3 regions of the Methylomonas sp. BW4-1 genome follow, and region 3 is predicted to be linked to each of the others. Evidence: riboswitches for the same ligand, from Rfam matches in the RefSeq annotation. Region 3 holds a riboswitch; each other region holds the start of a gene.
The links. A riboswitch is a leader RNA that binds a small molecule or an ion and turns the genes downstream of it on or off. The one in region 3 is predicted to bind cobalamin.
Positions count from the first base shown of each region.

Region 1: it holds a riboswitch for cobalamin, as region 3 does, so the genes downstream of both, ACH5Y9_RS07020 (CbtB domain-containing protein) here and ACH5Y9_RS22230 (TonB-dependent receptor domain-containing protein) in region 3, are expected to answer to the same signal.
Region 2: it holds a riboswitch for cobalamin, as region 3 does, so the genes downstream of both, ACH5Y9_RS15350 (CbtB domain-containing protein) here and ACH5Y9_RS22230 (TonB-dependent receptor domain-containing protein) in region 3, are expected to answer to the same signal.

Region 1 is NZ_CP184125.1:1,511,991-1,519,999, reverse strand. It holds gene ACH5Y9_RS07040 (sirohydrochlorin chelatase) at 1-5, opposite strand, end outside; gene cobM (precorrin-4 C(11)-methyltransferase) at 8-808, opposite strand; gene ACH5Y9_RS07030 (cobyrinate a,c-diamide synthase) at 805-2,103, opposite strand; gene ACH5Y9_RS07025 (CbtA family protein) at 2,106-2,753, opposite strand; gene ACH5Y9_RS07020 (CbtB domain-containing protein) at 2,755-2,931, opposite strand; cobalamin riboswitch at 3,021-3,150, opposite strand; gene ACH5Y9_RS07015 (hypothetical protein) at 3,231-4,193, opposite strand; gene ACH5Y9_RS07010 (hypothetical protein) at 4,316-4,945, shown strand; gene ACH5Y9_RS07005 (FlhC family transcriptional regulator) at 4,977-5,543, shown strand; gene ACH5Y9_RS07000 (STAS-like domain-containing protein) at 5,576-6,169, shown strand; gene ACH5Y9_RS06995 (FlhC family transcriptional regulator) at 6,182-6,649, shown strand; gene ACH5Y9_RS06990 (IS481 family transposase) at 6,762-7,802, opposite strand; gene ACH5Y9_RS06985 (helix-turn-helix transcriptional regulator) at 7,937-8,009, shown strand, end outside.
Region 2 is NZ_CP184125.1:3,313,919-3,321,927, reverse strand. It holds gene ACH5Y9_RS15405 (hypothetical protein) at 121-312, shown strand; gene csrA (carbon storage regulator CsrA) at 474-665, shown strand; tRNA gene ACH5Y9_RS15395 (tRNA-Ser) at 676-766, shown strand; tRNA gene ACH5Y9_RS15390 (tRNA-Arg) at 823-899, shown strand; tRNA gene ACH5Y9_RS15385 (tRNA-Asn) at 923-998, shown strand; gene ACH5Y9_RS15380 (helix-turn-helix transcriptional regulator) at 1,206-1,436, opposite strand; gene ACH5Y9_RS15375 (FlhC family transcriptional regulator) at 1,450-1,917, opposite strand; gene ACH5Y9_RS15370 (STAS-like domain-containing protein) at 1,930-2,523, opposite strand; gene ACH5Y9_RS15365 (FlhC family transcriptional regulator) at 2,556-3,173, opposite strand; gene ACH5Y9_RS15360 (flagellar transcriptional regulator FlhD) at 3,154-3,783, opposite strand; gene ACH5Y9_RS15355 (hypothetical protein) at 3,906-4,868, shown strand; cobalamin riboswitch at 4,949-5,078, shown strand; gene ACH5Y9_RS15350 (CbtB domain-containing protein) at 5,168-5,344, shown strand; gene ACH5Y9_RS15345 (CbtA family protein) at 5,346-5,993, shown strand; gene ACH5Y9_RS15340 (cobyrinate a,c-diamide synthase) at 5,996-7,294, shown strand; gene cobM (precorrin-4 C(11)-methyltransferase) at 7,291-8,009, shown strand, end outside.
Region 3 is NZ_CP184125.1:4,797,649-4,805,657, reverse strand. It holds gene panC (pantoate--beta-alanine ligase) at 1-62, shown strand, start outside; gene panD (aspartate 1-decarboxylase) at 160-540, shown strand; gene fliW (flagellar assembly protein FliW) at 589-1,047, opposite strand; cobalamin riboswitch at 1,186-1,404, shown strand; gene ACH5Y9_RS22230 (TonB-dependent receptor domain-containing protein) at 1,524-3,347, shown strand; gene ACH5Y9_RS22225 (hypothetical protein) at 3,367-3,942, shown strand; gene cbiB (adenosylcobinamide-phosphate synthase CbiB) at 4,058-4,975, shown strand; gene cobD (threonine-phosphate decarboxylase CobD) at 4,968-5,987, shown strand; gene ACH5Y9_RS22210 (hypothetical protein) at 5,958-6,680, opposite strand; gene ACH5Y9_RS22205 (RMD1 family protein) at 6,897-7,691, opposite strand; gene aroG (3-deoxy-7-phosphoheptulonate synthase AroG) at 7,798-8,009, shown strand, end outside.

The DNA.
Region 1 (8,009 bases), 2.1 Mb from region 3:
GTCATGCTTATTCCTTAGGCTGAGGCCGCTCGGCGCGGCGAAAACGATGGGTAAAACCGGCATCATAAAGTTTGGATTTTTTTAACGATGGCCAGTGCCGCGCGCCCAAGGCGGGGCTGATGACGATCATGGCCTGACTGTTGATTTTGGCGGCCCGGCAGCGTTCGCGAATATCAGCCAGGGTGCCGCGAATAATCTGTTGTTCACCCGGCCAGCTGGCCTTATGAACCACCAATACCGGGGAATCATCAGCCCAGTTGGCGGCTTTTAATTCGCGCTCGATCAAGGGCAACAAGGTGATCGATAAAAACAGGCACAGCGTGGTGTGATGGCTGGCCAGTTCTTGCAAGGATTCACCGTCCGGCATCGGCGTGCGGCCTTCAACACGGGTTAAAATCACGGTTTGCGTGACTTCGGGCAAGGTCAGGCTTTCCACCGCGCAAGCCATCGCGGCGAATGCCGACGAGACGCCCGGCACTACTTCGACGGCAATATTGGCCGCATCCAGCGGTTGCACCATTTCGATTAATGCGCCATACAAGCCAGGGTCGCCGGTTTGCAGGCGAATGACGGTTTTGCCAGGACCGGCTTGTTCGGTTAGCCAGTTGGTAATCTGCTCCAAAGTCATGTCTTTGGAATCTTTGATCACGCAAGCGCTTGGGGCCCATTGCGTCGCTGCGGCCTGTACCAGCGAGCCTGCGAACAAAATGGCATCCGCTTTGGCGATTAAGTCGCGGCCTTTGACGGTGATTAGATCGGGGTCACCCGGACCTGCGCCGACAAACCACACTTTAGGTTGAATGCTCATAGAAAAAATCCAGCCGCGACCTGGGGGTTGAACGGAAAGTAGGTGTGCAGATAAGACGCTTGCAACGAACCCAGCTGATAAAAGTTTTCGTTACGGCGACGATTGCGTTGGGGCTTCGATTCGGTGAACGGCTGCAGTGTGGTTTCCAGTTGCGAGTGATGAAAGCTATGCCCGCGAATTTCACCTTGTTCCAACTGCACGCTGTGCATGCCAAGATTGACCAGCCGTTTTTGCATCTGCGCGCTAGCGGGTAGTAATCCTGCCATCGCTGCCGCATTGCCGTCTTTATCGGCCAAACGTTCCAGCAAATATAAAAAACCGCCGCATTCGGCGTAAATCGGTTTACCGGCTTGATGATGTTGCTGCAAGGCTTGTTTCATGGCGACATTGTCGGCCAATGTTTGGAGATGTAGTTCCGGGTAACCGCCGGGCAGGTAGATACTGTCTGCCTTGGGTAATGCCTGGTCTGCGAGCGGCGAGAAAAACGTCAGTTCAGCGCCCATGGCTTGCAAACAATCCAGATTTGCTTGATAGATAAACGAAAATGCGGCATCGCGAGCTACCGCGATACGCTTACCAGTCAGCAATTTCGGCGGCGGATCGGTAGTAATCGGCGCGAAGGCGACCGGCTGCGGCAATCGGCACGGCGCAAGGTTGCTGAGCAATTCGGCGGCTCGCGCCAGGCGAAGATCGAGATCGCCGATTTCGTCGGCCTGCAACAAACCCAGATGCCGCGAAGGTAAGCCGACCGCGTCGTCTTTCGCCATCGCCGCCAGTAGCGGCATGCTGTCCGGCAAGGCTTCTTCCAGCAATTTAGCATGACCCGGACTGCCTACTTTGTTGGCGATGACGCCGGCAAACGGCAAGTTGGCTCTGTAATGGGCTAAGCCATAAGCCACAGCGGCAAAAGTTTGTGCCATGCCGCCCGCATCGATGACAACGGCCACAGGCACGTCTAGTGTTTGTGCCAAATCGGCGCTGCTGCTATCGCCGTCGAACAAGCCCATGACACCTTCAATCAAGACGATGTCAGCGTCGGCGGCGGCGTTATAAAGCATCTCACGGCAATGCGCTTCGCCCATCATCCATAAATCCAGCTGATAAACCGGTTGTTCGCAAGCAAAGCTCAATATTTTCGGATCGATAAAATCCGGGCCGGTTTTGAACACGCGTACCTTGCGGTTTTGCTGGCGATGGTAATAGGCCAAAGCCGCAGTAATGGTGGTTTTGCCTTGCCCGGAGGCAGGGGCGCTGATCAATATCGCCGGGCAATGGCGTGTTGCAGTAGCATTCATCACTAAAACGTTACTTTACGCAACAATCGGCCCGATATGGCGCCTAAGGTCAGCCAGAAAATAGCGTTGTTGATGGATGTTAACACCACAAAATGTTGTTGTAAGGCTTCGGGCGCTAAAGCCTGGGCAACCTCCGGATGCGGTGCGCCGATCAGATGCGGTAAGGCCAGTAAGCCAGCGCCGCCGATTTGCAGCCAGCGCTGTTTGGTCAAAAAAAGACCAAACAAGCCAATCGCGGTAGCGGCGGCCGTAAAAAGCCACCACGCTTGGCGACTGTGCAATTCGGCGCTGTCGGTGCCGGGCAACTCCGGCGGCAAGCCCAATGATGGCGCGACAAAAAATACCCAATAACCGGCCAAACCCCAGCCGAGTCCGCACAGGTAACCGCGTTGATCCCGCCAGTACAGGGCGGCACTGATCAACAAGGCAAAGCCGAAGCCGGTCAGGCCATTGAACAGCAAAGTAAAGCCATTGCGTTGCCAGCCGTCCGTCGGTTGCCAGTCATGCACATGCTCAGCCGATGGTGTTTCGAATTGTTCGGCGGCCAAAATCAAGGGCAAGGTTTGATAGTGTTGTAGCACGCTGAGTAACAAGCCGCCCAATAGTCCCGCCAGTAGCGAGATGGCGATCAGCCTACGAAAATCCGCCATGTTAATGGCAGGGAAACGCAGCGCTATGGCGTCCGTCGTGGGCGGCGTTATGCAGGTAGTTGTTGGCGTCCTGCAAGAAACCCAAACCTAAAACGACGGTCAGGCCCAAAACAATAGCACTCAGGCCGGGCAGGATTTTTGAGGAAGAAAGGGTGGTAGATACCGCGAGTGTTTTCATGGTTGTCTGTTCCGAATAAGGTGGACGGAATAACAGAGGGAAAGACAAACCAAAAAAAACCGATTTGACAGATCGCCCTCCGCAATACTGTGGTGTATCCGTTTTAGGCCTGTCTCCGGGCTCGTGACGAATCACCTACCGTTGCGGGGGCAGCGTCGGCATTTAACCGACTTCCAGTTTCACCCGTGAATGACGGGAACCTTAAAACCAGCGGCGATTGTATGCCGCAGCTAGTCGTAGGGCAAATGAAATGTATTGAAATAAGAATAAACTGTGCGGCAGCAGTTCCTCTCGACAAGTTATCGATCAACCAGTAATCGCCCGCAACGAGTGATTCTATCAAAACTAAACACATGCTCTCTCGGGCTTTCATAACAACGCCCCACCAATCTTCGTCTGTAATCCGGCTCGCCTTTTTCGAGATAAATAGTGGCGCCACAAATGGGACATGCCGCCGAATACCGAACTAACCGAATTACTCTTAAATCCCCGTCTCGTAGCAGTTCGAACTGGGCAGACTGTTCATGAAAATTTGTAAACAGTTCATGAGCTACGACGATTCGATCATCCAACAATAATATCCAAGGCTTGATGATCGTGACCCAGGAACCATAGGGAATCGCGAAAATACTGACCAGTAATGTCAAATCTTGCGTTGTCACGGATCTGGGTACGGATAACGATAGCCATCCAGCATAAGCAATTAACACCGAGAACCCAGCTATGATTGCTAGCCAACCCGCTATAACCCAGACATGCCATTGTCTTAATTCGATTTGTCCACGCCGAAATAACCGACTCGCGATCCAACTGGGTTTGACTTCACCTAGTTCAGTCATTTGATAGCTGGCTTGCAAATCGGCTGCATTGTTCCTGCCAAGGACGCCGTCAATCGTTTGGTCTTCTTCCGTTATTTCCGGTATCGGTTCTGCCTTGATATAGAACGTCGTGAGTTGTCCCGGACCGCCCTTTGTGCTTTTACGGTCAGGTTTTGGATAACAAGACAACCCACGTTTACGAGCAAACTCTAAGATTTGCGGCTCTCGGGTTTCGCAATATTTCTTCAACGAACCCGGCCAATCGATCCACTTTTTAGGATCGGAAATTCCTATAGATTCACCGACTGCGGCGACGATTTCATCAGCCGTGAACCGGCGCTTCGACTCTTCGAATTCTGACTTCTTCAACGATTCCTGGGCTAACGCGCGCAATATGCGGTGCCCTTTTTCATCGCTTGGCTCGCTATCCAACCAATCGATCAAGCATTGAATTACCTCGCGCATAAACCACCCCAAACCAGGTAACCAGCAGTAGTTGTCTGGTTAGCGAATAGCCGATTCATAACAATTTCCTCCATAACAAATTCAAGATAAGCAATATAAAAATGATTTTGGAATGCAATTATTCAGGTCAAACACCAATTAAGGCTCTACTTCTTGTAGGCAAAGTCCCTGGTAAGCAGAACGAGATTAGAAGAATTTCAGGATCATTCAATTCATTGGACCCTGCAATTAGCCTGGCGTTATCAAATTGGCCGTCCGTTATTTGCCGAAAAAAGCGTCGCCAGCGCAATAGGACAATTATTTTCAACAAAGCCAAATCATATCTATCGGGGGTTCCGGAGGTTTGTGACCCAAATCAGGTCACTTTGCGACCGGGACATTTGCGCGTTGCTCTCCTAGCATATCGACAACAGTCGTTAATCAACTCAGAGGCGTTTATGTCAACACTGGACGAAGATCTTGCCCGGTTAAATTTCGAATATCTCATGCTTGCTAGAGAGTGCGCGCGCAGTAATCCTGAAGAAGCGGCCTGGCGATTTGGATTAGATCGAGTTGGCATAGACCGTCTCGCCGGCATGACACAGGAGCAACTTCGTGAACACGCCGAAAGCAGTCGCGCTGTGATTCAGTTATTGCCTGTCTATACCCCAAGCAACTTGCCCCTGGTTGCCTATGTGGATCTCCTCCAACCTTGTATCACTAGAACTGCGGATGAAACCAATGCCGTTTAAAAGCAGGTCAAATATAGGCGCAGACTAGGTCTTGGCGGAAAGGCTAATTCAACTCGGCACCCGTCCGCCAATTGTCAGCCAACTCTGCCATCTAACCCGAAAGCAAAGCATCACATTTTTTAAAGCTATACAAGGAAAATCGCCCAAACAAGGCATGCTGCCACATGATCATCAATGGGCCATTCGCTCAGCATTCAACAATATTCATGCTTCTTTATTTTTAAGCATTATTGAAGACATTAGGAGCCGGCTTTCTACCCCAAGCCTAAGCGCGACCTTACTGGTTGCGACCTATGAGATATACACCAAGGTTGCTTCCAGAATTTTAGCCGATAGGCAATTTATCCAACCACGCTCCAGTCAACTTTATCCGTTAGACATCAACAGGGCTTGGTATTTGACCAGCCTGCTCTCTGCGGGTGATTTGGTATTCATGGTTTGCGGTCGTTGCCGCGCCCGCTACCTGGGCATGATTCACCCTGATGCCGCATTTAGCCAATGCCCTATCTGCGAGGTGTGGACTGATCGGTCGGGGCGGCGGCGTTGGGTTTCCGCAAAATCAAAAAGTCAATCTTTGAACAAACCAAGCACTCGTTAGAGGCAATCAATGAGCTACTAAGGAGAAGTCGCATGCATATCGTTGTCGTTACAGCCCCCCATTCCCAAATACCCCAGGCAATCCATGGCAAAAATTTCGCGCGACTGGCACGGGAGTGCTTTGCCAATCAGCAATCGCTGACGATTGATTTTAAGGACGTCAAAACCATCACGCAGAGTTTCTTTCAGGAATTGTTTTTGCCACTGGTTGCCGAATTCGGATCCGATTATCTGAAATCGAAACTGAAAATAGTCAATATGGCGGAGCACGTCGACAACATGATGCAGTCAGCATTCAAAAATCTTGAGGCCTACTTTGACAAACTGACGGCGATAGATCAACTGGGTTGCGATGAAGAGATCTATTCCATGAATCAGGCATGGCTCATCAAAGCCAGAGAAATCGCACGGGAGAACCCGGTGCTGACCGAATTAATCTTGGGGATTACCGATGAGGCCATGCGCTTGGCAGTTGGTCGTTTATCTTTAGAAGACATTGACTTAATTTCCCGCTCAAACTGGCTATGTTTTACCCCTCGATTTTCGAGTCAGTTTATTCAAAACATCAATAGAGAATCGCCTCCGATGCTGGAAGCCATGCTTGGATTAAGCGGCACTATTGATTAAGGGAGGCAGCTAATGCTCAAGAAATATCAACAACAAACCTTGGCGATAGAACTGCTCAATCTCCATGCGAAAGTCAAAATCGTGCATCAAGCAACGGGAGTACCAATAAAGTTACTGAGGCAGACATACCGTCAATTACATGGCCAATCGCCCAGTCGTGGATCGATCAAGTTTTCAACCCGAGGTTTGACCGGTAGTCGCCGTAAGTATAAAGATGTAACCATCTTCGCCGTGTGTTTTCAGGTTGCCACGGCCAAATCGAAAGAAGGCCAAATCCAGACGCTAATTACTGCCTTTAATGCGTATAAAAAATCATATCCCTTGGGACAACTCGAGTTTTCCGATGCTTGGGTGGTGGCACAGGACATCAAAGATAAACGAGTTCAACTTTCGAAGTGTCCACAATGTCAATCTTGGGTTTTGTTAAAAGCCCGTGAAGATCTCACTGATCGCTGCAGCATCTGCAAAATACATTTATGAGAAGGTTAACCAAAAATATTTGAATCCTGAGTAAGATAAAATGGCAACCAATCCGGTTGTATTAGCTCAGACCTGATCTGACAGTTACCGTTTTTGCGGGGTGTCTGTCAGATTAGATTTGGTTCAGATTTTTTTGAGCCCAAATCTGTTTTCCATCCAGCAAGGTATCCATCGGCGTTCTGCCGTTGCACATTCTGCCCTGATGAGTTCGGTCATTGTTGTAATAAACCAGCCATTCGTCCAGATCTTTTTGGAGTTGATCCAGGTCGCTATAGAGCTTTTTGCGGAACGTGACCTGATAGAACTCCTGCAAGATGGTCTTATGGAAGCGTTCGCAAATCCCATTGGTTTGCGGTGACATGGCCTTGGTTTTGGTATGGTCGATGTCGTTGATCGCCAGGTATAGCTGATAATCATGCTGTTCGACCTTGCCACAATATTCTGTGCCGCGATCCGTCAGAATGCGTAGAACGGGTAATGCGTTGGCTTCGTAGAACGGCAATACTTTGTCATTCAGGATATCCGCTGCGGTAATGGGCGTTTTGGTTGTATACAACTTGCAGTGTGCGACTTTGCTATAAGTGTCCACGTAAGTCTGCTGGTATATCCGCCCAACCCCTTTGAGGTTGCCGACGTAAAAAGTATCCTGCGAACCCAGGTAACCGGGATGGGCTGTTTCGATTTCGCCGCAGGCTTGATCATCCTGCTGCTTTTTCTCCAACGCCGCAATCTGCGCATCGCTCAGCATTAACCCTTCGGCGGCTACCTTGGCTTCCAGTGCTTTAAGCCTCTTTTTAAAGTTCTCCAGGTCATGCCGTAACCAGATGGAGCGAACGCCGCTGCCGGATACGAATACTCCTTGTTTACGCAGTTCATTACTGGTTCGATGCTGTCCATGCGCTGGCCACTCAACCGCATAGGCTTTCACTGCCAGCTCAATGCTTTCATCGACGCGATTCTTCAGATTCGGAGACCGGCGGTTTTTGTCGATTAAGGCATCAATGCCACCTTCGGCTACCAGCTCTTGATAACGATAAAACGTATCGCGCGAGACACCCATCACCTTGCAGGCTCTGGAGACGTTATTCAGTTCTTGGGCTAAATTTAACAGCCCCGCTTTGTGTTTAATGATCGGATTGTTTGTATGGATCATGAGAGTTACCTTTTGTGTTTTGTGTAAGGATTCGACACCCCTATCAAAACCGGTAACTCTCATCTTTTCAAGTCGATGTGTCAGATCAAGTCGTGACTAATACACATAAACGTCAGTCGGTATTGAGACCCATCATGATTGATCTTGAGGCGGTTTCAGAAGTCACAGGGCTTTCTGAATCTACCATCCAATCATTGATTCGTGCCG
Region 2 (8,009 bases), 1.5 Mb from region 3:
TATTAACCTGCTATCACAGATATCAGGCGTCCAAAAAACATAAAAATAACACCGGACGAAGCCCACTTAATCGTGGGCTTTTTTATGCGCCAATTACCATAAACCTGTTTGTTATTTCAGATGGCCGAAAAATCAGATTCGCTTCCACAAGATATTATGGAGGCAGAGCGTTTCATTGATGAACTAATGAACGACACCAAGCACCCGGTTCACAACCATGCTCATCCTTTGCACAAGGAATCGGTTAAAGCATTAGATGAGTTGATGCAGAGTCTGGATGCAATGCGCCATGAGTGGTTGTCTAAGGGATAGTTCAGAAAAACGCACGGATTTGTTTATTCTGACGTCCTAGCTGTTCGTATGCTTTTCTTTATGGCTAGCAAATATATCTTTATTTTTTCTCAAAAACGGATATAATCGTCGGTTCGAGTATGTTGCAGTAACAAAGCGCATTAATAGTGTAGGGAGATAGTATGCTTATCTTGACTCGTAGAGTAGGAGAGACCTTGATGATTGGTGACGATGTGACTGTTACAGTTCTCGGGGTAAAAGGAAATCAAGTTAGAATTGGCGTAAACGCACCAAAAGATATATCTGTTCATAGGGAAGAAATCTACGAGAGAATTAAGAAAGAGCAGTCTGAAGCAGGGAGTACGGAAGGCTGATTAAGTTATAGGAGAGATGGCCGAGAGGCCGAAGGCGCTCCCCTGCTAAGGGAGTATGTGCCAAAAGCGCATCGAGGGTTCGAATCCCTCTCTCTCCGCCACTAAATTAAAGTTTGACAAAGAATAACAAAAATAAGAAAATAAGCGGCTCAGATAAGCGCCCGTAGCTCAGCTGGATAGAGTACACGGCTACGAACCGTGCGGTCGGGAGTTCGAATCTCTCCGGGCGCGCCATTTGAGTAAATTACCGAAATTAATCCCCTGTAGCTCAGTCGGTAGAGCGGGTGACTGTTAATCACTAGGTCGGCGGTTCGAGCCCGTCCGGGGGAGCCAAATAAATCAAGGGCTTAGGTAGAAATACCTGAGCCCTTTTTTTATGCGTGGTCACTTTTATGGTCACTTTGTTTTTCTCTCAAAACCGAAAAATTTTCGGTGTGCTATCTGAAAAACGTAATTCACATAAGCAAGTGTTTTCGCCACAGTCATAGTTGCCGCCTGAAATCAAAAGATTTGTATATCTGAAAGCACTGCACTGGCTGTCTAAAGTGAACTGTCACTCTCTTTGTTTGCCCTACTTTCATAGAAAGCGTTTACTTTGCTTGCTAGCCACATTTGCGGATTCTTAATTACCGGTGGAGGTACTTCGCCAGCCTTCCTCATTCGCCAAAATTGAGTGCGAGTCACACCTAATTTCTCCAACATGTCACTGATTTTTAAGAACTCTTTTTCTTTGGTAATTTCTGTCGTCTTTTGTTCGCTTTCAGTATTCACAGGATCAACCTAATTACAAAGAGTTGTTACACACACCGCAACGCTCAGATAGATCTTCCCTCGCATTCAATAAAACCCAGGCTCGACAATTCTTGCATGTCGAAATCTGAACTTTTTTATCTTTGATGTCCTGGGCCACCACCCAAGCAGCCGAAAAGTCGAGTTGCCCGGAAGGATAGGAACGCTTGTAGGCGTCAAAAGCGCTTATCAGTGTTTGGATTTGACTGTCGGGCGATTTGTTTGAAGCAGCCCGATAGCACACGGCAAATAGCGTTACGTCCTTGTATTTCCGCCGGCTTCCAGTCAGACCACGGGTGGAAAATTTGATGGATCCTCGGCTGGGCGAACGGCCATGTAATTGTCGGTAGGTCTGCCGCAATAGCTTGATCGGAATTCCCGTTGCTTGATGCACGATTTTGACCTTGGCGTGGCGATTGAGCAGTTCAATTGCCAGGGATTGCTGCTGATATTTCTTGAGCATGAACTGCCTCCCTTATTCAATAGCGCCACTTAATCCAAGCATGGCTTCCACCATCGGTGGCGATTCTCGGTTGATGTTTTGAATAAACTGACTCGAAAATCGGGGGGTAAAACATAGCCAGTTGGAGCGGGCAATAAAATCGATGTCTTCTAAAGATAAACTTCCAACAGCCAATCGCATGGTTTCATCCGTAATGCCAAGTACCAATTCGGTCAGTACCGGGTTCTCCCGTGTGATTTCTCTGGCTTTGATGAGCCAAGTTTGATTCATGGCATAAATTTCTTCATCGCAACCCAGTTGATCGATCGCCGTCAGTTTGTCAAAGTAGACCTCGAGATTTTTGAATGCTGACTGCATCATGTTGTCGATGTGCCCCGCCATATTGACTATTTTCAGTTTCGATTTCAGATAATCGGATCCGAATTCGGCGACCAGTGGCAAAAACAATTCCTGAAAGAACCCCTGCGTGATGGTTTTGACGTCCTTAAAATCAATCGTCAGCGATTGCTGATTGGCAAAGCATTCTCGGGCCAAGCGGGCTAGATTTTTGCCATGGATTGGCTGGGGTATTTGGGAATGGGTGGCTGTGACAACAACGATATGCATGCGACTTCTCCTTAGTAGCTGATGGATCGTCTCTAACGAGCTCTTGGTTTGTTCAATGTGAGCATTTTTGATTTTGCGGAAACCCAGCGTCGCCGACCTGAGCGATCAGTCCACACCTCGCAGATAGGGCATTGACTAAATGCGGCTTCAGGGTGAATCATGCCTAGGTAACGGGCGCGGCAACGCCCGCAAAGAATGAAAACCAAATCACCCGCCGAGAGCAGGCTAATTAAATACCAAGCCCGGTTGATGTCTAACGGATAATGTTGGCTGGAGCGTGGTTGGATAAATTGCCGATCGGCTAAAATTTTGGAAGCGACGTTGCTGTAGATCTCATAGGCCGTAACCAGTAAGGTTGCACTCAGGTTCGGAGTAGAAAGTCGGTGTCTGATGTCTTCAATTATGCTTAAAAATAGCGAGGCATGAATGTTGTTGAACGCCGAGCGGATGGCCCATTGATGATCATGAGGCAGCATGCCTTGTTTGGGCGGTTGTCCTTGTACCGCTTTAGATAATTCGATGCTTTGCTTTCGGGTTAAATGGCAGAGTTGGCTGACAATCGGAGGACGTGCGCCAAGCTGGATTAGCCTTTCGGCCAATAGCAAGTCCGCGCCTATATTTGACCTGCTTTTAAAGGGCATTGGTTTCATCCGCAGTTCCAGTGATACACGGTTGGAGAAGATCCACATAGGCGACCATGGGCAAGTTGCTTGGAACATAAACAGGCAATAACTGAATCACTGCGCGACTGCTTTCGGCGTGTTCACGAAGTTGCTCCTGTGTCGTGCCGGCGAGATGGTCTATACCATTCCGATCTAATCCAAAGCGCCAGGCCGTTTCTTCAGGATTACTGCGTGCGCATTCCCTGGCTAGCATGAGATATTCGAAATTTAACCGGGCAAGATCTTCATCCAGTGTTGACATAAACGCCTCTGAGTTGATTAACGACTGTTGTCGATATGCTAGGCAGGCAACGCGGAAATGTCCCGGTCGCAAAGTGACCTGATTTGGGTCACAAACCTCCGGAACCCCCGATAGATATGATTTGGCTTTGTTGAAAATAATTGTCCTATTGCGCTGGCGACGCTTTTTTCGGCAAATAACGGACGGCCAATTTGATAACGCCAGGCTAATTGCAGGGTCCAATGAATTGAATGATCCTGAAATTCTTCTAATCTCGTTCTGCTTACCAGGGACTTTGCCTACAAGAAGTAGAGCCTTAATTGGTGTTTGACCTGAATAATTGCATTCCAAAATCATTTTTATATTGCTTATCTTGAATTTGTTATGGAGGAAATTGTTATGAATCGGCTATTCGCTAACCAGACAACTACTGCTGGTTACCTGGTTTGGGGTGGTTTATGCGCGAGGTAATTCAATGCTTGATCGATTGGTTGGATAGCGAGCCAAGCGATGAAAAAGGGCACCGCATATTGCGCGCGTTAGCCCAGGAATCGTTGAAGAAGTCAGAATTCGAAGAGTCGAAGCGCCGGTTCACGGCTGATGAAATCGTCGCCGCAGTCGGTGAATCTATAGGAATTTCCGATCCTAAAAAGTGGATCGATTGGCCGGGTTCGTTGAAGAAATATTGCGAAACCCGAGAGCCGCAAATCTTAGAGTTTGCTCGTAAACGTGGGTTGTCTTGTTATCCAAAACCTGACCGTAAAAGCACAAAGGGCGGTCCGGGACAACTCACGACGTTCTATATCAAGGCAGAACCGATACCGGAAATAACGGAAGAAGACCAAACGATTGACGGCGTCCTTGGCAGGAACAATGCAGCCGATTTGCAAGCCAGCTATCAAATGACTGAACTAGGTGAAGTCAAACCCAGTTGGATCGCGAGTCGGTTATTTCGGCGTGGACAAATCGAATTAAGACAATGGCATGTCTGGGTTATAGCGGGTTGGCTAGCAATCATAGCTGGGTTCTCGGTGTTAATTGCTTATGCTGGATGGCTATCGTTATCCGTACCCAGATCCGTGACAACGCAAGATTTGACATTACTGGTCAGTATTTTCGCGATTCCCTATGGTTCCTGGGTCACGATCATCAAGCCTTGGATATTATTGTTGGATGATCGAATCGTCGTAGCTCATGAACTGTTTACAAATTTTCATGAACAGTCTGCCCAGTTCGAACTGCTACGAGACGGGGATTTAAGAGTAATTCGGTTAGTTCGGTATTCGGCGGCATGTCCCATTTGTGGCGCCACTATTTATCTCGAAAAAGGCGAGCCGGATTACAGACGAAGATTGGTGGGGCGTTGTTATGAAAGCCCGAGAGAGCATGTGTTTAGTTTTGATAGAATCACTCGTTGCGGGCGATTACTGGTTGATCGATAACTTGTCGAGAGGAACTGCTGCCGCACAGTTTATTCTTATTTCAATACATTTCATTTGCCCTACGACTAGCTGCGGCATACAATCGCCGCTGGTTTTAAGGTTCCCGTCATTCACGGGTGAAACTGGAAGTCGGTTAAATGCCGACGCTGCCCCCGCAACGGTAGGTGATTCGTCACGAGCCCGGAGACAGGCCTAAAACGGATACACCACAGTATTGCGGAGGGCGATCTGTCAAATCGGTTTTTTTTGGTTTGTCTTTCCCTCTGTTATTCCGTCCACCTTATTCGGAACAGACAACCATGAAAACACTCGCGGTATCTACCACCCTTTCTTCCTCAAAAATCCTGCCCGGCCTGAGTGCTATTGTTTTGGGCCTGACCGTCGTTTTAGGTTTGGGTTTCTTGCAGGACGCCAACAACTACCTGCATAACGCCGCCCACGACGGACGCCATAGCGCTGCGTTTCCCTGCCATTAACATGGCGGATTTTCGTAGGCTGATCGCCATCTCGCTACTGGCGGGACTATTGGGCGGCTTGTTACTCAGCGTGCTACAACACTATCAAACCTTGCCCTTGATTTTGGCCGCCGAACAATTCGAAACACCATCGGCTGAGCATGTGCATGACTGGCAACCGACGGACGGCTGGCAACGCAATGGCTTTACTTTGCTGTTCAATGGCCTGACCGGCTTCGGCTTTGCCTTGTTGATCAGTGCCGCCCTGTACTGGCGGGATCAACGCGGTTACCTGTGCGGACTCGGCTGGGGTTTGGCCGGTTATTGGGTATTTTTTGTCGCGCCATCATTGGGCTTGCCGCCGGAGTTGCCCGGCACCGACAGCGCCGAATTGCACAGTCGCCAAGCGTGGTGGCTTTTTACGGCCGCCGCTACCGCGATTGGCTTGTTTGGTCTTTTTTTGACCAAACAGCGCTGGCTGCAAATCGGCGGCGCTGGCTTACTGGCCTTACCGCATCTGATCGGCGCACCGCATCCGGAGGTTGCCCAGGCTTTAGCGCCCGAAGCCTTACAACAACATTTTGTGGTGTTAACATCCATCAACAACGCTATTTTCTGGCTGACCTTAGGCGCCATATCGGGCCGATTGTTGCGTAAAGTAACGTTTTAGTGATGAATGCTACTGCAACACGCCATTGCCCGGCGATATTGATCAGCGCCCCTGCCTCCGGGCAAGGCAAAACCACCATTACTGCGGCTTTGGCCTATTACCATCGCCAGCAAAACCGCAAGGTACGCGTGTTCAAAACCGGCCCGGATTTTATCGATCCGAAAATATTGAGCTTTGCTTGCGAACAACCGGTTTATCAGCTGGATTTATGGATGATGGGCGAAGCGCATTGCCGTGAGATGCTTTATAACGCCGCCGCCGACGCTGACATCGTCTTGATTGAAGGTGTCATGGGCTTGTTCGACGGCGATAGCAGCAGCGCCGATTTGGCACAAACACTAGACGTGCCTGTGGCCGTTGTCATCGATGCGGGCGGCATGGCACAAACTTTTGCCGCTGTGGCTTATGGCTTAGCCCATTACAGAGCCAACTTGCCGTTTGCCGGCGTCATCGCCAACAAAGTAGGCAGTCCGGGTCATGCTAAATTGCTGGAAGAAGCCTTGCCGGACAGCATGCCGCTACTGGCGGCGATGGCGAAAGACGACGCGGTCGGCTTACCTTCGCGGCATCTGGGTTTGTTGCAGGCCGACGAAATCGGCGATCTCGATCTTCGCCTGGCGCGAGCCGCCGAATTGCTCAGCAGCCTTGCGCCGTGCCGATTGCCGCAGCCGGTCGCCTTCGCGCCGATTACTACCGATCCGCCGCCGAAATTGCTGACTGGTAAGCGTATCGCGGTAGCTCGCGATGCCGCATTTTCGTTTATCTATCAAGCAAATCTGGATTGTTTGCAAGCCATGGGCGCTGAACTGACGTTTTTCTCGCCGCTCGCAGACCAGGCATTACCCAAGGCAGACAGTATCTACCTGCCCGGCGGTTACCCGGAACTACATCTCCAAACATTGGCCGACAATGTCGCCATGAAACAAGCCTTGCAGCAACATCATCAAGCCGGTAAACCGATTTACGCCGAATGCGGCGGTTTTTTATATTTGCTGGAACGTTTGGCCGATAAAGACGGCAATGCGGCAGCGATGGCAGGATTACTACCCGCTAGCGCGCAGATGCAAAAACGGCTGGTCAATCTTGGCATGCACAGCGTGCAGTTGGAACAAGGTGAAATTCGCGGGCATAGCTTTCATCACTCGCAACTGGAAACCACACTGCAGCCGTTCACCGAATCGAAGCCCCAACGCAATCGTCGCCGTAACGAAAACTTTTATCAGCTGGGTTCGTTGCAAGCGTCTTATCTGCACACCTACTTTCCGTTCAACCCCCAGGTCGCGGCTGGATTTTTTCTATGAGCATTCAACCTAAAGTGTGGTTTGTCGGCGCAGGTCCGGGTGACCCCGATCTAATCACCGTCAAAGGCCGCGACTTAATCGCCAAAGCGGATGCCATTTTGTTCGCAGGCTCGCTGGTACAGGCCGCAGCGACGCAATGGGCCCCAAGCGCTTGCGTGATCAAAGATTCCAAAGACATGACTTTGGAGCAGATTACCAACTGGCTAACCGAACAAGCCGGTCCTGGCAAAACCGTCATTCGCCTGCAAACCGGCGACCCTGGCTTGTATGGCGCATTAATCGAAATGGTGCAACCGCTGGATGCGGCCAATATTGCCGTCGAAGTAGTGCCGGGCGTCTCGTCGGCATTCGCCGCGATGGCTTGCGCGGTGGAAAGCCTGACCTTGCCCGAAGTCACGCAAACCGTGATTTTAACCCGTGTTGAAGGCCGCACGCCGATGCCGGACGGTGAATCCTTGCAAGAACTGGCCAGCCATCACACCACGCTGTGCCTGTTTTTATCGATCACCTTGTTGCCCTTGATCGAGCGCGAATTAAAAGCCGCCAACTGGGCTGATGATTCCCCGGTATTGGTGGTTCATAAGGCCAGCTGGCCGGGTGAACAACAGATTATTCGCGGCACCCTGGCTGATATTCGCGAACGCTGCCGGGCCGCCAAAATCAACAGTCAGGCCATGATCGTCATCAGCCCCGCCTTGGGCGCGCGGCACTGGCC
Region 3 (8,009 bases):
CTGCCAAGCTGGGCACTACACGCCTGATCGATAACCTGTATTTTTCTAAAATAAACAACTGACTGCATTGGTTTTTACCTTTGAAAGCTAATGCTTAAATTTGATAGCAGAGTCAATTTCAGGCATAATCGCCGGCCCTAGTATTCGACCTTGTTTACCATGAACATAAACATGCTTAAAGCTAAGTTACACCGTGCGCGGGTAACGCATTCCGAGCTGGATTACGAAGGATCGTGTGCTATAGACGGTAAAATTCTGGATTTTTCCGGCATCAGGGAGTACGAGCAAATCCATATTTACAATATTAACAATGGTCAACGCTTTACCACCTATGCGATTCGCGCCGAAGAAGATTCCGGCGTATTTTCGATTAACGGTGCAGCTGCAAGGTTGGCGTGCCCTGGCGATTTGATTATCGTTTGTGCGTTCGCCAGCTTAGATGAGAAGGAACTGACGAACTACAAGCCGACTTTGGTGTATTTCGACGGCAACAATCGTATTAGCCATTCCAGTCATTCCATTCCTGTTCAGGCCGCCTGATTTAAACATCCGCCGGCGAACGCAATCGCCGGTGGATGTTTGCATTTTTTAAGCTTCAGATACATCTATCTCACTGACCTTCTCGGTCAGGGTGATGCTTTGTTCGATTGCCACCAATACTTTTTGCATGCCGATGCGTTTGTTGGCGTTGATTAAGATTGGCGATTTGATCGAGCCTTTAATGGTCGGCTTGCCATTATCCTGCTCGTTGTCTTTGTGCAGCAGAATTAATATCACCAGTTCGTCGCCCGGCTCTAGTTGCAGCAGCGCTTCTTCGGGGTCGGTTACCGTAAAATTATAATTGATGTTGAAGTGCGACGGATGAGCCGCGGAAAAAGTCAGCTCCGCGTTATCGACCGATTGCAGCCAATAGACAATCTCGCTGCCTTCCTGATGAAATAATTTAAAGCGGGTCTGATCTTCAAAACCGGGTAGGCCGCGCGGAAAATTGATGATAGTGTCCGGATTGATGTCTTGGTTGCCTAACAATTTCGATTGAATTTCCATGATCCCGCCCGTATTCGTTGAAGTCTAAGTTAACAGCATTAATCAATGCACCAATGTATAGCACGGAAAGGGGTATTTGCAATGCGGATTGTCGGTAACCGACCAGGTATTCTTGCTTTATCGCGGCCGACTCCCTACAATTGCTCGCTTCTTTCAGGTGTTTGCGCCGTTTTCTCGGCCAAGCTTAAACAGGAAGTCGGTGCGGCGGTTTTAACCGCCCATGCCGGCGCTGCCCCCGCAACGGTAGATAAGTAAAGAGCTGCGTTTTTTGCCACTGTGCGCTTTGCATGGGAAGGTCGCAGATCAGGCGTCAAGCCACTTATAAGCCCGGAGACTGGCCCGGAAGATCATTCGAGACAGCGGAGGGCTGTTGACGGAATGGTCTGAGTCCATGCCTAGCCTGCCTCCGTCTTTTTCGTTTTCCGTTTTTCCTCTGTCCTTTTTCACCCGGATGCGCGGCGGGCGCAGAGGACAATATGCAAACAATTCTATACAGATCTTTATTGCTGGCGAGTACGCCTTTTACAGTGTGGGCGGCAACCGGCGATGAGGCTATCAACCTTGCCGAAACAGTCGTGACGGCTACCCGAACCGAGACTAGACAGAACGAATTAGCCACGGCGATGACGGTTTATAATCGCCAGGACATCGAGAAACTTCAGGTTAGAACCCTTCCTGAGTTACTAAAAGGCACGCCGGGCGTTGATATGGTGCAAAGCGGTGGTTACGGCAAGGACACCAATGTCTATCTGCGCGGCACTAACTCCGATCATGTACTGGTTTTAATCGACGGCATCAAGGCCGGCTCGGTGACCACCGGCACCAGCGCATTTCAGTTTATTCCTATCGATCAAATCGAACGTGTGGAAATCACTCGAGGCCCGCAGTCCAGCCTGTATGGCTCGGAAGCGATCGGCGGGGTGATTCAGATATTTACTCGCAAGGGCGGCACCAGTGAACGGCCGAACATTGCGCTGGAAGCCGGCGGCGGCTCATACGACACCTATAACGGCTCGGCGGCCGTCAACGGTAAATGGGGCAAGGCTTGGTATAGCTTGAGCGCCGCTCAACTCGGTAGCCAGGGCATCAATGCGCTGAGCGGTGTCAGCGTCGCGAGCGGCTATAATCCGGACCGCGACGGCTATAACAACACCAGTCTGAATGCCAAAGCCGGTTACCGCTTCGACAACGGCGCGGAACTGGAAGCATTTTTCCTGCGAGCCGAAGGCGAAACCGAGATCGACAATTCCATCAGTAGCACCACTGAGTTTGTCAATCAGACGCTGGGAGCCACAGCCAGCGCAAATTTCAGCGATAGGTGGAAATCCACTTTGCGGGTGGGACAAAGCATGGACGATGCCGATCAGTTTCGGCATAACGGTCGGTTTACCAGTCGTTTCAACACCACACGCTGGAACGCCAGTTGGCTGAACGAACTGGCCTTGCATAAGGATCACCAATTGACAGTGGGTGCCGATTACCGCTTCGACGAAGTCGACAGCACCACACGCTATGTCGAAACCTCGCGTTACGATGTCGGAGTGTTCGCTGATTTGCACAGCCGGATTTTCGACAAGCATTTTTTGAACGCTTCCTTGCGGTGGGACGAAAACCAGGCTTTCGGCGATAGTGTCACCGGCAATTTCGGCTGGCGGTTTAATTGGGATTACGGTCTCAGCGCTTTTGCCAGTTTCGGCAATGCGTTTAAGGCGCCGACCTTTAACCAGTTATACTTCCCAGGCTTCGGCAACCCCGGCTTGCGCCCGGAAAAGTCCACCAGCTTCGAAGCCGGTTTTGCCGGCCATCACGATTGGGCCAACTGGGAACTGCGCGCTTATCACACCAATATCGAGGATTTGATTGTATTTAGCGGCACGCCGTCCACCGCCAGAAATATCGGCAAGGCGCAGATAGATGGCATAGAAGCCGAAGTGTCCACGCAAATTCTCGGCTGGAACAACAAACTAAGCATGAACCTGATGACACCGAAGGACAGGCAGACCAATTTGCGCCTGCCGCGTCGAGTGACGGAAAGCTTGTCCTATGATGTCTCGCGCTCGTTCGGTGACATTGATATTGGTGCCTCCGTGCTGGCTCAGGGCGAACGATTCGACGACGCCGCGAACCGGGTCCGTCTGGGCAGCTTTATGACCGCCGATCTGCGTACCGCTTATCGCATCGACAAAAATTGGATGTTAAGCGCCAAACTGAATAATATGTTCGACAAACGCTATCAAACGGTTAACACCTATAACAGCTTCGGCAGAAATTTCTATTTTTCGATCCATTACAATTACTAAACCTTTTTTGGAGAACCCTATGAGTTTGAATCAAACCTTGGCTGTTAAACCCGGCGCGGTCGCGTTGATGGCGTTGATGGCGGCCACCCGTTTTCACCATTTCGGCACCCCGTTCGCATTGCCGGACGCTTCGCTGGCGGTGTTTTTTTTCGCCGGCTTATGGCTTGGTGGACGCTATTTGTTCGCCTTATTGCTGGCGGAAGCGGTGCTGATTGATTACTTGGCGATCACCAAACTCGGTGTCAGCGATTTTTGCGTCTCCAAAGCCTATGTATTTCTGATCGGCTCTTACGGCGCGATGTGGTTGGGTGGCAAATGGTGCCGACAATTCACTGGGTTGTCGATAGCCACCGCCGCGCAACGCCTGATGGCTCTAGTAGCGGCTACATCCATCGCGTTTCTGTTTTCCAACGGCAGCTTTTACTGGCTATCCGGACGCTATCCCAACGGCTCATTCACACAATATATTGAGCGCGTTGCCATGTATTATCCGCCTTATCTGACGTCTACCTTGATCTATGGCGTGGTCATTTTTGGCTTGGTAACTGTCGTAAAATCCTTACTGGCTGCCAAAGCCACTCGCGAAGCCCTCTAACAGCATTCCAGAATCCAGCGCGGCGATTTTCATCGCCGCGCTGATCAGGACTATGTCGGCAAGCATGCCCTTCCGCTCTTCCAGTTTTGCAACACCTGTTTATCCAACGTAAATCATGATTCTCACCCTCAGCATTTTGTTGGCTGTAACCATCGATTTTTGGCTGGGCGAGCCGCGCAATACTTATCACCCGCTAGTGATGTTCGGCAAATGGGCTAGCGCTATAGAAATGCGGCTGTTAAACAACGAGCAATCGGTTTTTCGTCAACGAGTCAGCGGCTTTTTGGCGGTGGCAATAGTCTTAATTCCCTGTCTGCTATGGTCGCGGCTTGTACCGAGTTGGCCACCGCTGCAAACTACAATCGATGTACTGGTTTTGTATTTTTGCATCGCCGCCCGTAGCTTGCAGCAACATGCGCTGGCCGTTCATTCCGCCTTGGCGGATAGCGATTTACCGTTAGCGCGGCAACAGGTGGGTAAAATCGTCAGCCGTCAGACCGAAGCGATGACCGAGGCCGACGTACGCCGTGCAACTATCGAATCGGTGCTGGAAAACGGTGCCGACGCGGTGTTTGCGCCCTTGTTCTGGTTCGTCGTATTGGGGCCGTTCGGCGCCTTGCTCTACCGCTTCAGCAATACCCTGGACGCCATGTGGGGCTATAAAAATCAACGCTATTTATATTTCGGCTGGGCCGCCGCGCGCTTCGACGACCTGCTGAATTGGTTGCCGGCACGCTTGACGGCCTTTAGCTATGCCCTGCTCGGCAACACCACACAGGCTATCAAGTCCTGGCGGACGCAAGCCCATCTACTGGACAGCCCTAACGCCGGACCGGTGATGACAGCTGGCGGCGGCGCTCTGCAGCTGCAGCTGGGCGGGCCGGCTTGTTATCACGGCCAACTAAAACAAAAACCCTGGTTCGGCGGCCCACAACTACCGGAAAACGGCGATATTGAACGCGCCAGCGCATTGATGTACCGGACGCTGCTGTTATGGCTGGTCGTGATCGGCGCGGGAGACTTCCTTGCTTGAACATGGCGGCCTCTTACGGCAAGCCGCAAGCCAATATGCCATTCCTTTGGCCGACTGGCTGGATTTGTCCACCGGCATCAATCCTAACGGCTGGCCGGTGCCTGCCATTCCAGCCGCATGCTGGCAACGCTTGCCGGAAGACGATGACGAGTTATTAGTGGTGGCACGCGCTTACTATCAGAACGACTCCTTGTTGGCGGTAGCCGGCTCGCAAGCGGCGATTCAATCATTACCTTTGTTACGACCAAAATCACGAGTCGGCTTGCTGCATCCTGCCTATGCCGAGCATGCCGGCAGTTGGCAAAAAGCGGAGCATCAAGTTGTCAGAGTCGAAGCGGAGGCAATAGACGAACGGCTTGACGAGTTAGATGTGTTGATTTTGGTCAATCCCAATAATCCCACTGGCCGGCTATGGAACCGGCAACAGCTATTGACTTGGCACGAAAGTCTTAGCCGGCGTGGCGGCTGGCTACTAGTCGACGAAGCGTTTATCGATAGTTTGCCCGCCGAATACAGTCTGGCACCACTACCTGTGCGGCCGGGCTTGATAATATTACGGTCTGTCGGTAAGTTTTTTGGTTTGGCCGGCATCCGTTGCGGCTTCGTGATTACCCAATCGGACTTATTGGCGAGACTTGCTGAGCGGCTTGGGCCCTGGGCTATCAGCCATCCAGGCCGTTATGTCGCGGCACTGGCCTTGGCTGATCGAAGCTGGCAATCCGCCGCTGCTGCATCGTTAGCGAAGCAGGGGCAACGACTACAGCAGCTATTGACCGACAGCGGTTGGTCACCCAGCGGTGGATGCGATTTATTTCAATGGGTGAAGTGCGAGCAGGCAGCTAAGCTGCACGATTTATTGGCTGGGCAGGGTATTCTGACCCGCTTGTTTCAGGAGCCGGCCAGTGTGCGTTTCGGCCTACCGAAGGACGAGTCAGCCTGGCAACGCTTGGCACAGGCGCTGACTCATCCTGATATCAGGCGTTTAAGCTTGTTTGCGCATCCGATAACCTAATCCGGCGATAACGCTTGCAAATAACCACGCCGCGCCGGGTAGCGGCACAGGGGTAAACACGTGAGTGTCGACAATGTCACTGGCGGTAATGACACCAGCGCCACGAAAATCTTCGCTGTCGCCTAATTTTCGGTTAACTTCAAAAACCAAAAACTTCAAATTATCGGCAAATGCTAAGCCAAACAGGCTGGGCAGTTTAGTCGGATCAAGGTCTACCCCACCCAGTAATAGCTGATCAAAAAAACCTGTCACCGAAAATTCCGCACCGGATACCAACATTCCACTGTCATCGTATTGGTTGCTAGCCGATTCCATATGAAGGGTCAGGATGTCATAAGTGCCCGGCATTACTTGGGTACTGGTAAACCCCTGACTGTTTATCTGAGCTTCGCTGACGGTGGCGTTGTCGACGATATTTAGCACAGCGTGGTCGTTATCGATCGCCAACGCTTGTCCATTAGCTAATATGGAAAGCGGAGCGCTTAGCGAGTAGCCCAAACGTAAACTGGCGGATTCGCTGCCTGACGCCGGAAAAACGTCGCTGGAGCTCGGTGACAAAGCATCGACCGTTACTTGTCCTGAAAAATTGCCGGTGCTGAAATTGACGAAATCGCCTGAAAAAGTAAATTCAAGAGCCGCAGTCGCGTTAGCCGAATAAAAAAACGTCGCTAATAGGGCAGATAGTATTTTCATGGTTTGTCCTTAAAGTAAATTTAGTGATGCGACTTCTTATCCTTAGCAGCAAGACTAAGTGGAGGCGCAGGGGATACCAATATTTTTGTGAGCGAGTTCAATCTCTGGACCGATTATCGCGGCAGCCGGTCGATACCGTCAACCCTTGATTTTCCTGGGCAAGCTTTAGCTTGCTGCAAACCCGGTGCCGAATTGGGCCGCTGAGAGTTGGGCTAACTAAAAAAGCTTGTCCAAAATCGACATCACGATTTCCACGGCAATCAGCCAGATAATAATCCACTCCAAGGCCGAGGAATGCTGGTGTTTTTGTTCATCTGCCAGCATTTCCAGCAGCTCGTGTATCGTCTCAAGCTTTTTTGACAATACGTCGGTGCGTTGCTGAATTTCCAGATAATTGGCCGCCATTGAATAAATATGCTGGTATTCGGGATGTTCCCAAAAAAATTCCGGGGTATCCAGCAAGTCGTAATTGAGGATGATGTCGCTCTTGGTGAGAAACAACTGGCCGCGGATCATCGCCATGGTTTTGCGATTGAGCTTGATTTTGCCTTCCCGCGCCAGCGACTGCGGCAAATGGCTGGTGGCGCGGATCGTGTCGATGGCGTGGCCTTCGAACGCCGCTAATTTGATCGATTGCGCCATCGCGTGCGACAGTGCCAACAGCACTTTGAAGTCGGCAGATTGCAATTCGATATGATCGTGCTGAATCCGGTCCTGCTCGCAACCTATTTCATAGCTGAAGTTATCTTCCTGCGGTTCAGCATCGGGTTTGATTGCATAATCCAGCAATAAGTCCTGCAAGGCCCGGCGGTCGTCGAGATTCAGGTTCCAGCACACCATCACGCCGTAGGCAAACACCATCGCGCAGCCGGTTTTGTAATCGACCACCAGAGCGTTTCTGAACAGTTGCGCGCGGGTGGTATCCAGTAGTTTTTCCCGCAATTGCGCGAATTCGAACGATTGCGCCAGGCACACCGTCAAGCAGCGTTTAATGGGTCTGTCGTCTGTCATGTCCGTATTTTCTCAGGTCGGTTTCGGCATTAGTTTGTAACACCGACAGGCAAAACGGTTAAAATAGCCAATTAATTCCTCTACTGAAAGCGTATTGCTGAGTGTCATGCCAATTAACTATAACACCGATGATTTAAGAATTTGTGAAACCAAGGATGTGGTGGCGCCGATTCAGGTTCACGAAGAAATCCCGATGACCGAGCAAGCCGCAGCCACCATTCTGCATGCCAGGGAAGCGATTCACAACATTCTGACCGGTGCCGACGACAGATTGCTGGTGATTATCGGTCCTTGCTCCATCCACGATCCGGCAGCGGC